Regions from separate parts of the Ensifer sp. LBL genome, predicted to be linked through region 2. Evidence: predicted binding sites of a transcription regulator. Region 2 holds the regulator's gene; the other holds the start of a gene.
The links. Region 2 encodes PhoB, which activates phosphate uptake and scavenging genes when phosphate is short. Its sites were predicted from a motif close to TGTCATNNANCTGTCAT; they were not measured.
Positions count from the first base shown of each region.

Region 1: OKW20_RS24105 (DUF2794 domain-containing protein) is a predicted target of PhoB. The motif match lies at 1,647-1,663, and genes of this name have one in related genera.

Region 1 covers NZ_JBNDJY010000006.1:218,552-223,282, forward strand. Annotated here, with positions in the region: gene OKW20_RS24095 (Bax inhibitor-1/YccA family protein) at 1-427, shown strand, start outside; gene OKW20_RS24100 (GNAT family N-acetyltransferase) at 550-1,104, shown strand; gene OKW20_RS24105 (DUF2794 domain-containing protein) at 1,222-1,626, opposite strand; gene OKW20_RS24110 (DUF1223 domain-containing protein) at 1,941-2,714, opposite strand; gene acnA (aconitate hydratase AcnA) at 2,920-4,731, opposite strand, start outside.
Region 2 covers NZ_JBNDJY010000001.1:1,000,382-1,005,112, reverse strand. Annotated here, with positions in the region: gene pstA (phosphate ABC transporter permease PstA) at 1-351, shown strand, start outside; gene pstB (phosphate ABC transporter ATP-binding protein PstB) at 365-1,180, shown strand; gene phoU (phosphate signaling complex protein PhoU) at 1,231-1,944, shown strand; gene phoB (phosphate regulon transcriptional regulator PhoB) at 2,147-2,830, shown strand; gene OKW20_RS04895 (GcrA family cell cycle regulator) at 2,899-3,420, opposite strand; gene OKW20_RS04890 (aspartate aminotransferase family protein) at 3,842-4,731, shown strand, end outside.

The DNA.
Region 1 (4,731 bases), on a different contig from region 2:
TGCCGCCCTGATGGGCCTGTCGCTGTCGTCGATCTTCGTGATCTACACCGGCCAGAGCATCGTTCAGACGTTCTTCGTGACCGCCGCTTCGTTCGGCGCCCTGTCGCTTTACGGCTACACCACGAAGAAGGACCTGTCCGGCATGGGCTCGTTCCTGATCATGGGTCTGTTCGGCGTCATCATCGCGTCGATCGTCAACATTTTCCTCGGCTCTTCGGCGCTCGCCTTCGCGATCAACGTGATCGGCGTGCTGATCTTCGCAGGCCTCACCGCCTACGACACGCAGAAGATCAAGGAAATGTACTTTGAAGCCGATGACAGCACCGTTGCCGGCCGCAAGGCGATCATGGGCGCGCTGACGCTCTACCTCGACTTCATCAACCTGTTCATGTTCCTGCTCCAGTTCATGGGGAACCGGAACAACTAAGTCTGAACAGCAGACGGAAAAGGCGGCTTCGGCCGCCTTTTTTGTTTCTTGAAGCAGCTTGAAAGCGTCCGGGCTCCGTGGGAGTGAAAGGACGACGAAACCTTGGGATCAAGTCTAAAGCCATGTCCCTGACCCTGCGCGACGCCACCCTGGCCGATCTTCCCGTCATCACCGAGATCTATCGCGAATCCGTGTTGCACGGCGTTGCGACCTACGAGATCAACCCGCCATCCGAAAAGGAGATGCGGGCCCGGTTCGAAACGATCATCGGCAACGGCTACCCTTACATGGTCGCGGTAGACGAGGGCGGGACGATCATAGGCTATGCCTACGCATCCGGTTTCCGCACGCGCACGGCCTATCGTTTCCTGGTCGAGGATTCCATCTACCTGGCGCCGGAAGCCCGCGGCAAGGGCGCCGGCAAGGCGCTGCTGGTCGAACTCGTCCGGCGTTGCACGGAGCTCGGCTTCCGCCAGATGGTCGCGGTGATCGGCGGTGCCCATCCGGCCTCGATCGCCGTACACCGGTCGCTCGGCTTCGAACTCCAGGGCACGATGAAAGCAACCGGCTTCAAGCACGGCCGCTGGCTCGACACGACGATCATGCAGCTCGCGCTCGGCGAAGGCCAGGCGACCGACCCGCCGGAAGACGTCTATCCGGACACGCTCTACCAGTGATCGTCGCTTGCTGAAGGATCTCGGTCGGCGAAGCGCGCTCGCAGCGCGTATAGGCAAATCGTGCCGTTGCCGCCTGTGACGTCGGCGTGCGCCCTGATCGCACCCTTTCCCGGGTGGTCAGGTTTCCACCAGCCTCAGCACCTTGTCGAATACCTTGAGCACCTGGGCGAGCTCGTGGCCGCGTTTCAGGATCGTGCCGTGAATGTTCAGCACGCTATAGGCGCCCTGTTTCGCGGCCAGTTTCGGGTTCTTCTCGATCCGGTAGAGCGGCATTTCGCCCGAACGCTTGAACACCGAGAAGACCGCGCGGTCCCTCAGGTGGTCGATGGCGTAGTCCCGCCATTCGCCTTCGCCGACCATGCGGCCGTAAACCCATAGGATCTGGTCCAATTCGCGGCGATGGAAAGTGATGGGGGGAGCGTTCTTGGCGTTCTTGTATTCGTGAAGATCGACGACCACTTCGGAAGTGGTCTCGCGCTGATGGCGCGCCTCGCCTTGCGGCAAATCCGGCTCATCGGTCATCGGCAATCCGGCCTTCTGTTGTGACAGAACGATTACAGTGTGCCTGACACGAGCCGAAAAGCAAGCCGGAAGCCATGGGACGGTGAGGTCATTTCTTGCCTCTGCCCCATTTCAGTCAAACCGGCGCCCCAATTCATCGCAAAACTCGCGGGCGCTGACGGACAGAGTCGTTGCCACCGTATGTCCGGTCAGATCGTCATGCTGCGGGAGTTCACCGAACGCAGTTATGGCCGGTTCGGTCCGGTAACTTCGAACCCTCAGCCCCAGCCCCTCGATGCTGCCGGGCCGAACCAACCCCTTGCGCTTCGCCGTCCCTACAATTTGCCCTGAGGGCCGGCGAGCACGGCCGCAGCGCCGATGATGGCGCCCGGCGTTTCCTTGTCCTTCATCGATTGCAGCAGGATCGCGCAGCCGCTGTTTCCGGGGCGCTCGGTCAGCACCGTTGCCGGCAGCGTAAAGGTCGCAGGCTGGCCGTCCCACATGCCGATCGTCTGAATGTCACGCACCGCATGCCAATAGGGGACTTCCTTGCCGCTGTTTTCCCCCTTTTCCATCTTCACGATCTTGGCGCGATCGAAATAGACGACGACGACATTGGCCTTGCCGATACCGCTGCCGACGGTGATCTGGATTTCTTCACCGAGGATCTTGGCGTCGACGGGAACGGCAAGCCCCTTGCCTTCCGCCTTCATCGTTTCCAGCCGCGTCTTGATTGCCTGCAGGTTGCCGCCATTCAAATGGTCGCGGCCATTCAGGATCGCCTGCGGCGTGTAGACGCCGTTGCGACCGAGCATGCGCGCATAGGCATATTGCCGCTCGGTGTTTTCCTTCGATGCCAGCGTGTCGGCCCAGCCGAGATAGTTCCAGTAGTCGACGTGATAGGCGAGCGCCACCACATCGCCTTCGTCGACCAGCGACTTCAGCGCCGCATCCGCCGGCGGACAGGACGAACAGCCCTGGCTGGTGAACAGCTCGACAACGCCCTTGACCGCCTGTTTCTCCTGCGCCCCGACGGGGGTACTGGCGGCTGCGAGCAGCCCGAGAGCCAGTGCAACAGGACGAATGAAAGAACGGTCTGCGGATGTCATGGCGTCACTTCGTTACCGGCCGTCGGCCTACTCCTTGTGGGGGAGTTCACTACATACGACGCCCCTGCATCAACGGGAAGTCACGTTGGAGTGAGGTGGCAAGTGAGTGTGATCCAGCACCCGGATCGTGGCAGTTGCACCTCAAAGAAAGAGCCGGGGCGCCTTTCGGCGTCCCGGCTCCAGAGCCTTGTTTGCGCTCGCGCGATTAAGCAGCGAGGTCGCGCAGAACCGTCTGCAGGATGCCGCCGTTGTTGACGTAGGTCACTTCATCCAGCGTATCGATACGGCAGACCAGCGGCACGTCCTTCACGCTGCCGTCGCCATAGGTGACCTTGGCAACGCGCTTTTCGCGCGGCTGGACGTTGGCGAGGTTTTCGATCGTGACGATCTCATCGCCCTTGAGGCCCAGCGATTCCCAAGTCGTGCCTTCTTCGAAGACGAAGGGAATGACGCCCATGCCGACGAGGTTCGAGCGGTGGATACGCTCGAAGGACTGCGCGATGACGGCCTTGACGCCGAGCAGGTTGGTGCCCTTGGCAGCCCAGTCGCGCGACGAGCCGTTGCCGTATTCGACGCCGGCGAAGATGACGAGCGGAACGCCCTCTTCCTTGTACTGCATGGCAGCGTCGTAGATCGACATCTCTTCCTTCGACGGATAGTGGATGGTGTAGCCACCTTCCTTGCCGTTCGGGCCGAGCATGTGGTTGCGGATGCGGATGTTGGCAAACGTGCCGCGCATCATCACCTCATGGTTGCCGCGACGCGTACCGTACTGGTTGAAGTCGGCAACGCCGACGCCATGACCGATGAGGTAGGCACCAGCCGGCGAGGCAGCCTTGATCGAACCGGCCGGCGAGATGTGGTCGGTGGTGATCTTGTCGCCGAAGAGACCAAGCACGCGGGCGCCCTTGATGTCGGAGATGCCCGAACCGGACTTGCCCATGCCGACGAAGTAGGGCGGGTTCTGCACGTAGGTCGAACCGTCGTCCCAGGCGTAGGTCTGGCCCGGAGGAACCTGGACGGCCTGCCAGTTTTCGTCGCCCTTGAACACGTCGGCGTACTTGGTCGCGTAGAGTTCGCGGGTGACGTACTTGAAGATGAACTCCTGGATTTCCTTGGAGGTCGGCCAGATGTCCTTGAGGAAGACCGGCTTGCCGTCCTTGTCTTCGCCGAGCGGCTCGCTGGTGAGGTCCTTCTGGACGGAACCTGCAAGCGCGTAGGCGACGACGAGCGGCGGCGAGGCGAGGTAGTTCGCCTGGACGTCCGGCGAGATACGGCCTTCGAAGTTGCGGTTGCCCGAGAGAACGCCGGCGGCGATCAGGCCCTTGTCGTTGATCGTCTTCGAGATCGGCGCCGGCAACGGGCCGGAGTTGCCGATGCAGGTCGTGCAGCCGAAGCCGACGAGGTTGAAGCCGAGCGCGTCGAGGTCCTTCTGCAGGCCGGACTTGGCGAGGTATTCGCCGACGACCTGCGATCCCGGTGCGAGCGAGGTCTTGACCCACGGCTTGGACTTCAGGCCCTTGGCGACCGCATTGCGGGCAAGAAGGCCGGCAGCGATCAGGACCGACGGGTTGGAGGTGTTGGTGCACGACGTGATCGCGGCGATGGCAACGTCGCCATGGCCGAGATCGAAATCGGTGCCTTCGACGGCGTAGCGGTTCGAAAGCTGGCCCGGCTTCTTGTAGTCGCCTTCAAGTGCGGTTGCGAAGCCCGAGGCGATGTTTTCGAGCGGGATGCGGCCTTCCGGACGCTTCGGACCAGCCATGGCCGGAACGACGTCGCCGAGGTCGAGTGCGAGCGTGTCGGTGAAGACGAGCTCGGAACCGTCACCGTCGCGCCACATGCCCTGCGCCTTCGAATAGGCTTCGACGAGAGCGATGCGGCTCTCTTCGCGGCCGGACATGGTGAGGTAGTTGATGGTTTCGCTGTCGACCGGGAAGAAGCCGCAGGTCGCGCCGTATTCCGGGCCCATGTTGCCGATGGTGGCGCGGTCGGCGAGCGTCATGTTGTCGAGGCC
Region 2 (4,731 bases):
CGCTCGGCGGCCCTCGGGCTCGGTGCGTCGAAGATGCAGACCATCTTCCACCACGTGCTGCCGCTCGCCATGCCTGGCATCCTGACCGGCACCATCATCGGTCTTGCCCATGCGCTTGGCGAAACCGCGCCGCTGCTCCTGATCGGCATGGTTGCCTTCGTCGTCGATTTTCCCGGTTCGCCGATGGAACCGTCGACGGCGCTGCCGGTGCAGATCTACATGTGGGCCAACGAGGCGGAACGCGCCTTCGTCGAGCGCACCTCTGGCGCAATCATCATTCTTCTCATCTTCCTGGTCGTCATGAACCTTGGAGCCATTCTGTTGCGACGTCGCTTTGAGCGCCGCTGGTAGTGAGGTAATTACTATGAACATCATGTCAGAAGCAGCAGTCGAGAAGGCCCTGGATCAGAAAATGAACACCGTGCCCTACAAGATGATCGGCAAGGATGTGTCGGTCTATTACGGCGAGAAGCGCGCGCTTTTCGACGTCAACCTCAACATCCGCGAGAACACCGTCACGGCACTGATCGGTCCTTCGGGTTGCGGCAAGTCGACCTTCCTGCGCACGCTGAACCGCATGAACGACACGATCGAGAACTGCCGCGTCACCGGCAAGATCACGCTCGACGAAGACGACATCTACGACCCGACGATCGACGTCGTCGAACTGCGCGCCCGCGTCGGCATGGTCTTCCAGAAGCCAAACCCGTTCCCGAAGTCGATCTACGACAACGTCGCCTACGGTCCGCGCATCCACGGACTTGCCCGCACCAAGGCCGACTTTGACGAAGTGGTCGAGACCAGCCTGCAGAAGGCCGGTCTGTGGAACGAGGTAAAGGATCGTCTGCAGGAGCCGGGCACTGGCCTTTCCGGTGGTCAGCAGCAGCGCCTCTGCATCGCCCGTGCTGTCGCCGTCAGCCCGGAAGTCATCCTGATGGACGAGCCCTGCTCTGCGCTCGACCCGATCGCGACGGCCAAGGTCGAGGAACTCATCCACGAACTGCGCACGAACTTCACGATTGTCATCGTGACCCATTCGATGCAGCAGGCCGCCCGCGTTTCGCAGCGCACCGCCATGTTCCACCTCGGCAATCTCGTCGAGGAGAACGACACCGACAAGATGTTCACCAATCCGGATGACCAGCGCACCCAGGATTACATCATGGGCCGCTTCGGCTGAGGCCGCATAAGGCTGCAACAGTAACTGCAAAGCGCCCGTAAGGATCGACGATCATGTCCATGCATATCATGTCCGCCTATGACGAAGAACTGAAGTACCTGACGCGCCGCATCTCGGAGATGGGCGGTCTCGCCGAGCAGATGGTCGCCGAATCCGTTCGCGCGCTGGTCAATTCCGACCTCGCTCTCGCGCAGAAGGTGATCTCGGACGACACCGTTCTCGACGACGCCGAGCGCCAGATCGGCGAGAAGGCGATCGTCACCATCGCCAAGCGCCAGCCGGTCGCCGCCGACCTGCGCGAGATCATGGGTTCGATCCGCATCGCCTCCGATCTGGAACGCGTCGGCGACCTTGGCAAGAACACCGCCAAGCGCGTGATCGCGGTTGCCGGATCCGGCATTCCGCGCAAGCTCGCCCGCGGCCTGGAGCACCTGGCAGAGCTGGCTCTGGTCCAGCTCAAGGAAGTGCTCGACGTCTACGCTTCGCGCTCGCCGGAGAAGGCCAACAGCATCCGCGAGCGCGACGAGGAGATCGATGCGATCTACACCTCGCTGTTCCGCGAGCTTCTGACCTACATGATGGAAGATCCGCGCAACATCACGCCCTGCACGCATCTTCTGTTCTGCGCCAAGAACATCGAGCGCATCGGCGACCACGCGACCAATATCGCTGAGACGATCTATTACATGGCGACGGGTGCTCAGCCGGAAGGCGAGCGTCCGAAGGATGACACCACTTCGACACTGGGCTCGGTCAACGACTGAGCGCCGAGCGCGCCGTAAGCATGCATGCCCTTTGAAATCTGATCCGGTCGCGGCTTCGGTCGCGGCCCCGAATTCCTGTATCTGAAGCACGCGGTTTTCGCCCCGCCTTTGAAATCGGCGGACGTGCTCCAGATTTAGAGTGTCTGAGCGCCGGCCGGGCCGATGAGCCCAAGGGTCGCCCGCGGTAAGGAGACGTTACCTGATGTTGCCAAAAATCGCCGTAGTCGAAGACGAAGAGGCGCTGAGCGTTCTGCTGCGTTACAATCTGGAAGCCGAGGGCTTCGACGTCGACACGATCCTGAGGGGCGACGAGGCGGAGATCCGGCTTCAGGAGCGGCTGCCCGACCTGCTCATCCTCGACTGGATGCTGCCCGGTGTTTCCGGCATCGAGCTTTGCCGCCGGCTGCGCCAGCGCCCCGAGACGGAGCGCCTGCCGATCATCATGCTGACGGCGCGCGGCGAGGAAAGCGAGCGCGTCCGGGGTTTGGCGACCGGCGCCGACGACTATGTGGTCAAGCCATTCTCCACGCCGGAGCTGATGGCGCGCGTCAAGGCGATGCTGCGCCGGGCAAAGCCCGAGGTCCTGTCGACGCTGCTTCGCTGCGGCGACATCGAACTCGACCGCGAGACCCATCGCGTTCACCGCCGCAGCCGCGAAGTGCGCCTCGGCCCGACCGAGTTTCGTCTTCTGGAGTTCTTGATGTCCTCGCCGGGCCGCGTCTTCTCGCGCTCGCAGCTTCTGGATGGCGTCTGGGGCCATGACATCTATGTCGACGAACGCACCGTCGACGTGCATGTCGGTCGCCTGCGCAAGGCTCTGAATTTCTCGAACATGCCGGACGTTATCCGCACCGTTCGCGGCGCCGGCTATTCGCTCGAAAGCTGACAGATCCGGGAGTCGCCAACAAAAAAAGGGGCCGATCGGCCCCTTTTTTATTGATGCTGTCCGGCTTCTTAGCGGGCCCTGCGGCGCTCACCCGACGGCTGGTAGGCCAACCGCGCATGGAAGGTGCAGTAAGGCGAGGATTCCGGGGAATCGTTGCCGCAGAAGTGAAACTCTTCCTTCAGCGGGTCGCCGATCGGCCACTTGCAGGTGCGCTCGGTGAGCTGGGTCAGCTCGAGGCGGCGCGACATCGGCACGACAACGTCGGTCCGGGTGCTGAAATCCTGCTCGGCAACGAGATCGACTTCGATTTCTTCCTTGAGAACGACAGCGCCGGCCGCGCGTGCAACCGGGCGGGCCGAAACGCGCGAAGCGTAGTTCGGCGCACGCGGTGCCGAAGTCGGGCGCTTCGGACGGGCCGCCGTCGTGGTGCTACCGCCGGCCTTGGCGCGACCTGGCAGGCTCAGGCGGTGAACCTTGCCGATGACAGCGTTACGGCTGACGCCGCCGAGCTGTGCCGCGATCTGGCTCGCGCTCAGGCCCTCGGACCAAAGCTTCTTCAGTTTCTCCACCCGCTCGTCAGTCCAGTTCATTTCTGCACTCTCCGTTCTCAGCGTTGGGGATGGCAGAATCCCTCACCGCACCCCGGCTGAACCCCGGGGTTGCAAACGCGATAACTCTTTTGGTGACTAGGTCCGCCGCATGCGTCTAGTAATTGAATGTTAACGTACTGACCGCTGGACTCTGTGGCAAGAGTCCCGGGAATCAGGCCGAATCGATTTCGTAGTTTTCCCCAACTTGCTCGGCCGGCGTTGCATTTTTGCAAGCCCTCCCGGACGATTTTTCTGCTGCCAGGAATCGACCCTTCATGTTGCGCTGCAAGGCTTGGTTTTGTTGACATTGCAGCGCGAAATGGGAATAGTGCCTGCGCCGCCGAAAGGCGGCATTTTTGATTTTTATCGGCCCGCGTGAGGCGCGGGATCGATGTCGATCTGGAGTGAAGGAGAGCCTCGCATGACTGCAACAACGCCGCTTTACGATACCTACATGCGCGCGCCGTTGCGTTTCGAGCGAGGAGAGGGCGCCTGGCTGATCGCTGAAGACGGTACGCGTTATCTCGATTTCGGCGCTGGTGTTGCCGTGAATTCGCTCGGCCACGCGCATCCCCACCTCGTCGAAGCGCTGAAGGCGCAGGCCGACAAGGTTTGGCACCTGTCCAACCTCTATGAGATTGCGGGCCAGGAAAGCCTCGGTCGCCGGCTGACCGCAGTCACCTTTGCCGACAAGGTGTTCTTCACCAATTCCGGCGCAGAGGCGCTGGAATGCGCCATCAAGACGGCACGGCGTTACCACTTCTCCAAGGGTCACCCGGAGAAGTTCCACGTCATCACCTTCGAAGGCGCTTTCCACGGCCGCACGATCGCGACGATCGCCGCCGGCGGTCAGCAGAAATACATCGAAGGTTTCGGTCCGAAGGCGCCAGGCTTCTACCAGGTCCCGTTCGGCGACATCGCTGCCGTCAAGAATGCGATCACCGAGGAAACCGCAGCGATCCTGATCGAGCCGATCCAGGGCGAGGGCGGTATCCGCCCGGCGACCAAGGAGTTCATGCAGGAACTGCGCGCGCTTTGCGACGAGTTCGGCCTGCTCCTGATCCTCGACGAGGTTCAGACCGGCGTCGGCCGCACCGGCAAGCTGTTTGCCTATGAATGGGCCGACATCCGCCCGGATATCATGGCGGTCGCCAAGGGCATCGGCGGGGGCTTCCCGTTCGGCGCGTGCCTGGCGACCGAGGAAGCCGCATCTGGCATGGTGGCGGGCACGCACGGCTCCACCTATGGCGGCAATCCGCTGGCCATGGCTGTCGGCAATGCCGTGCTCGACGTCGTTCTGGCCGACGGGTT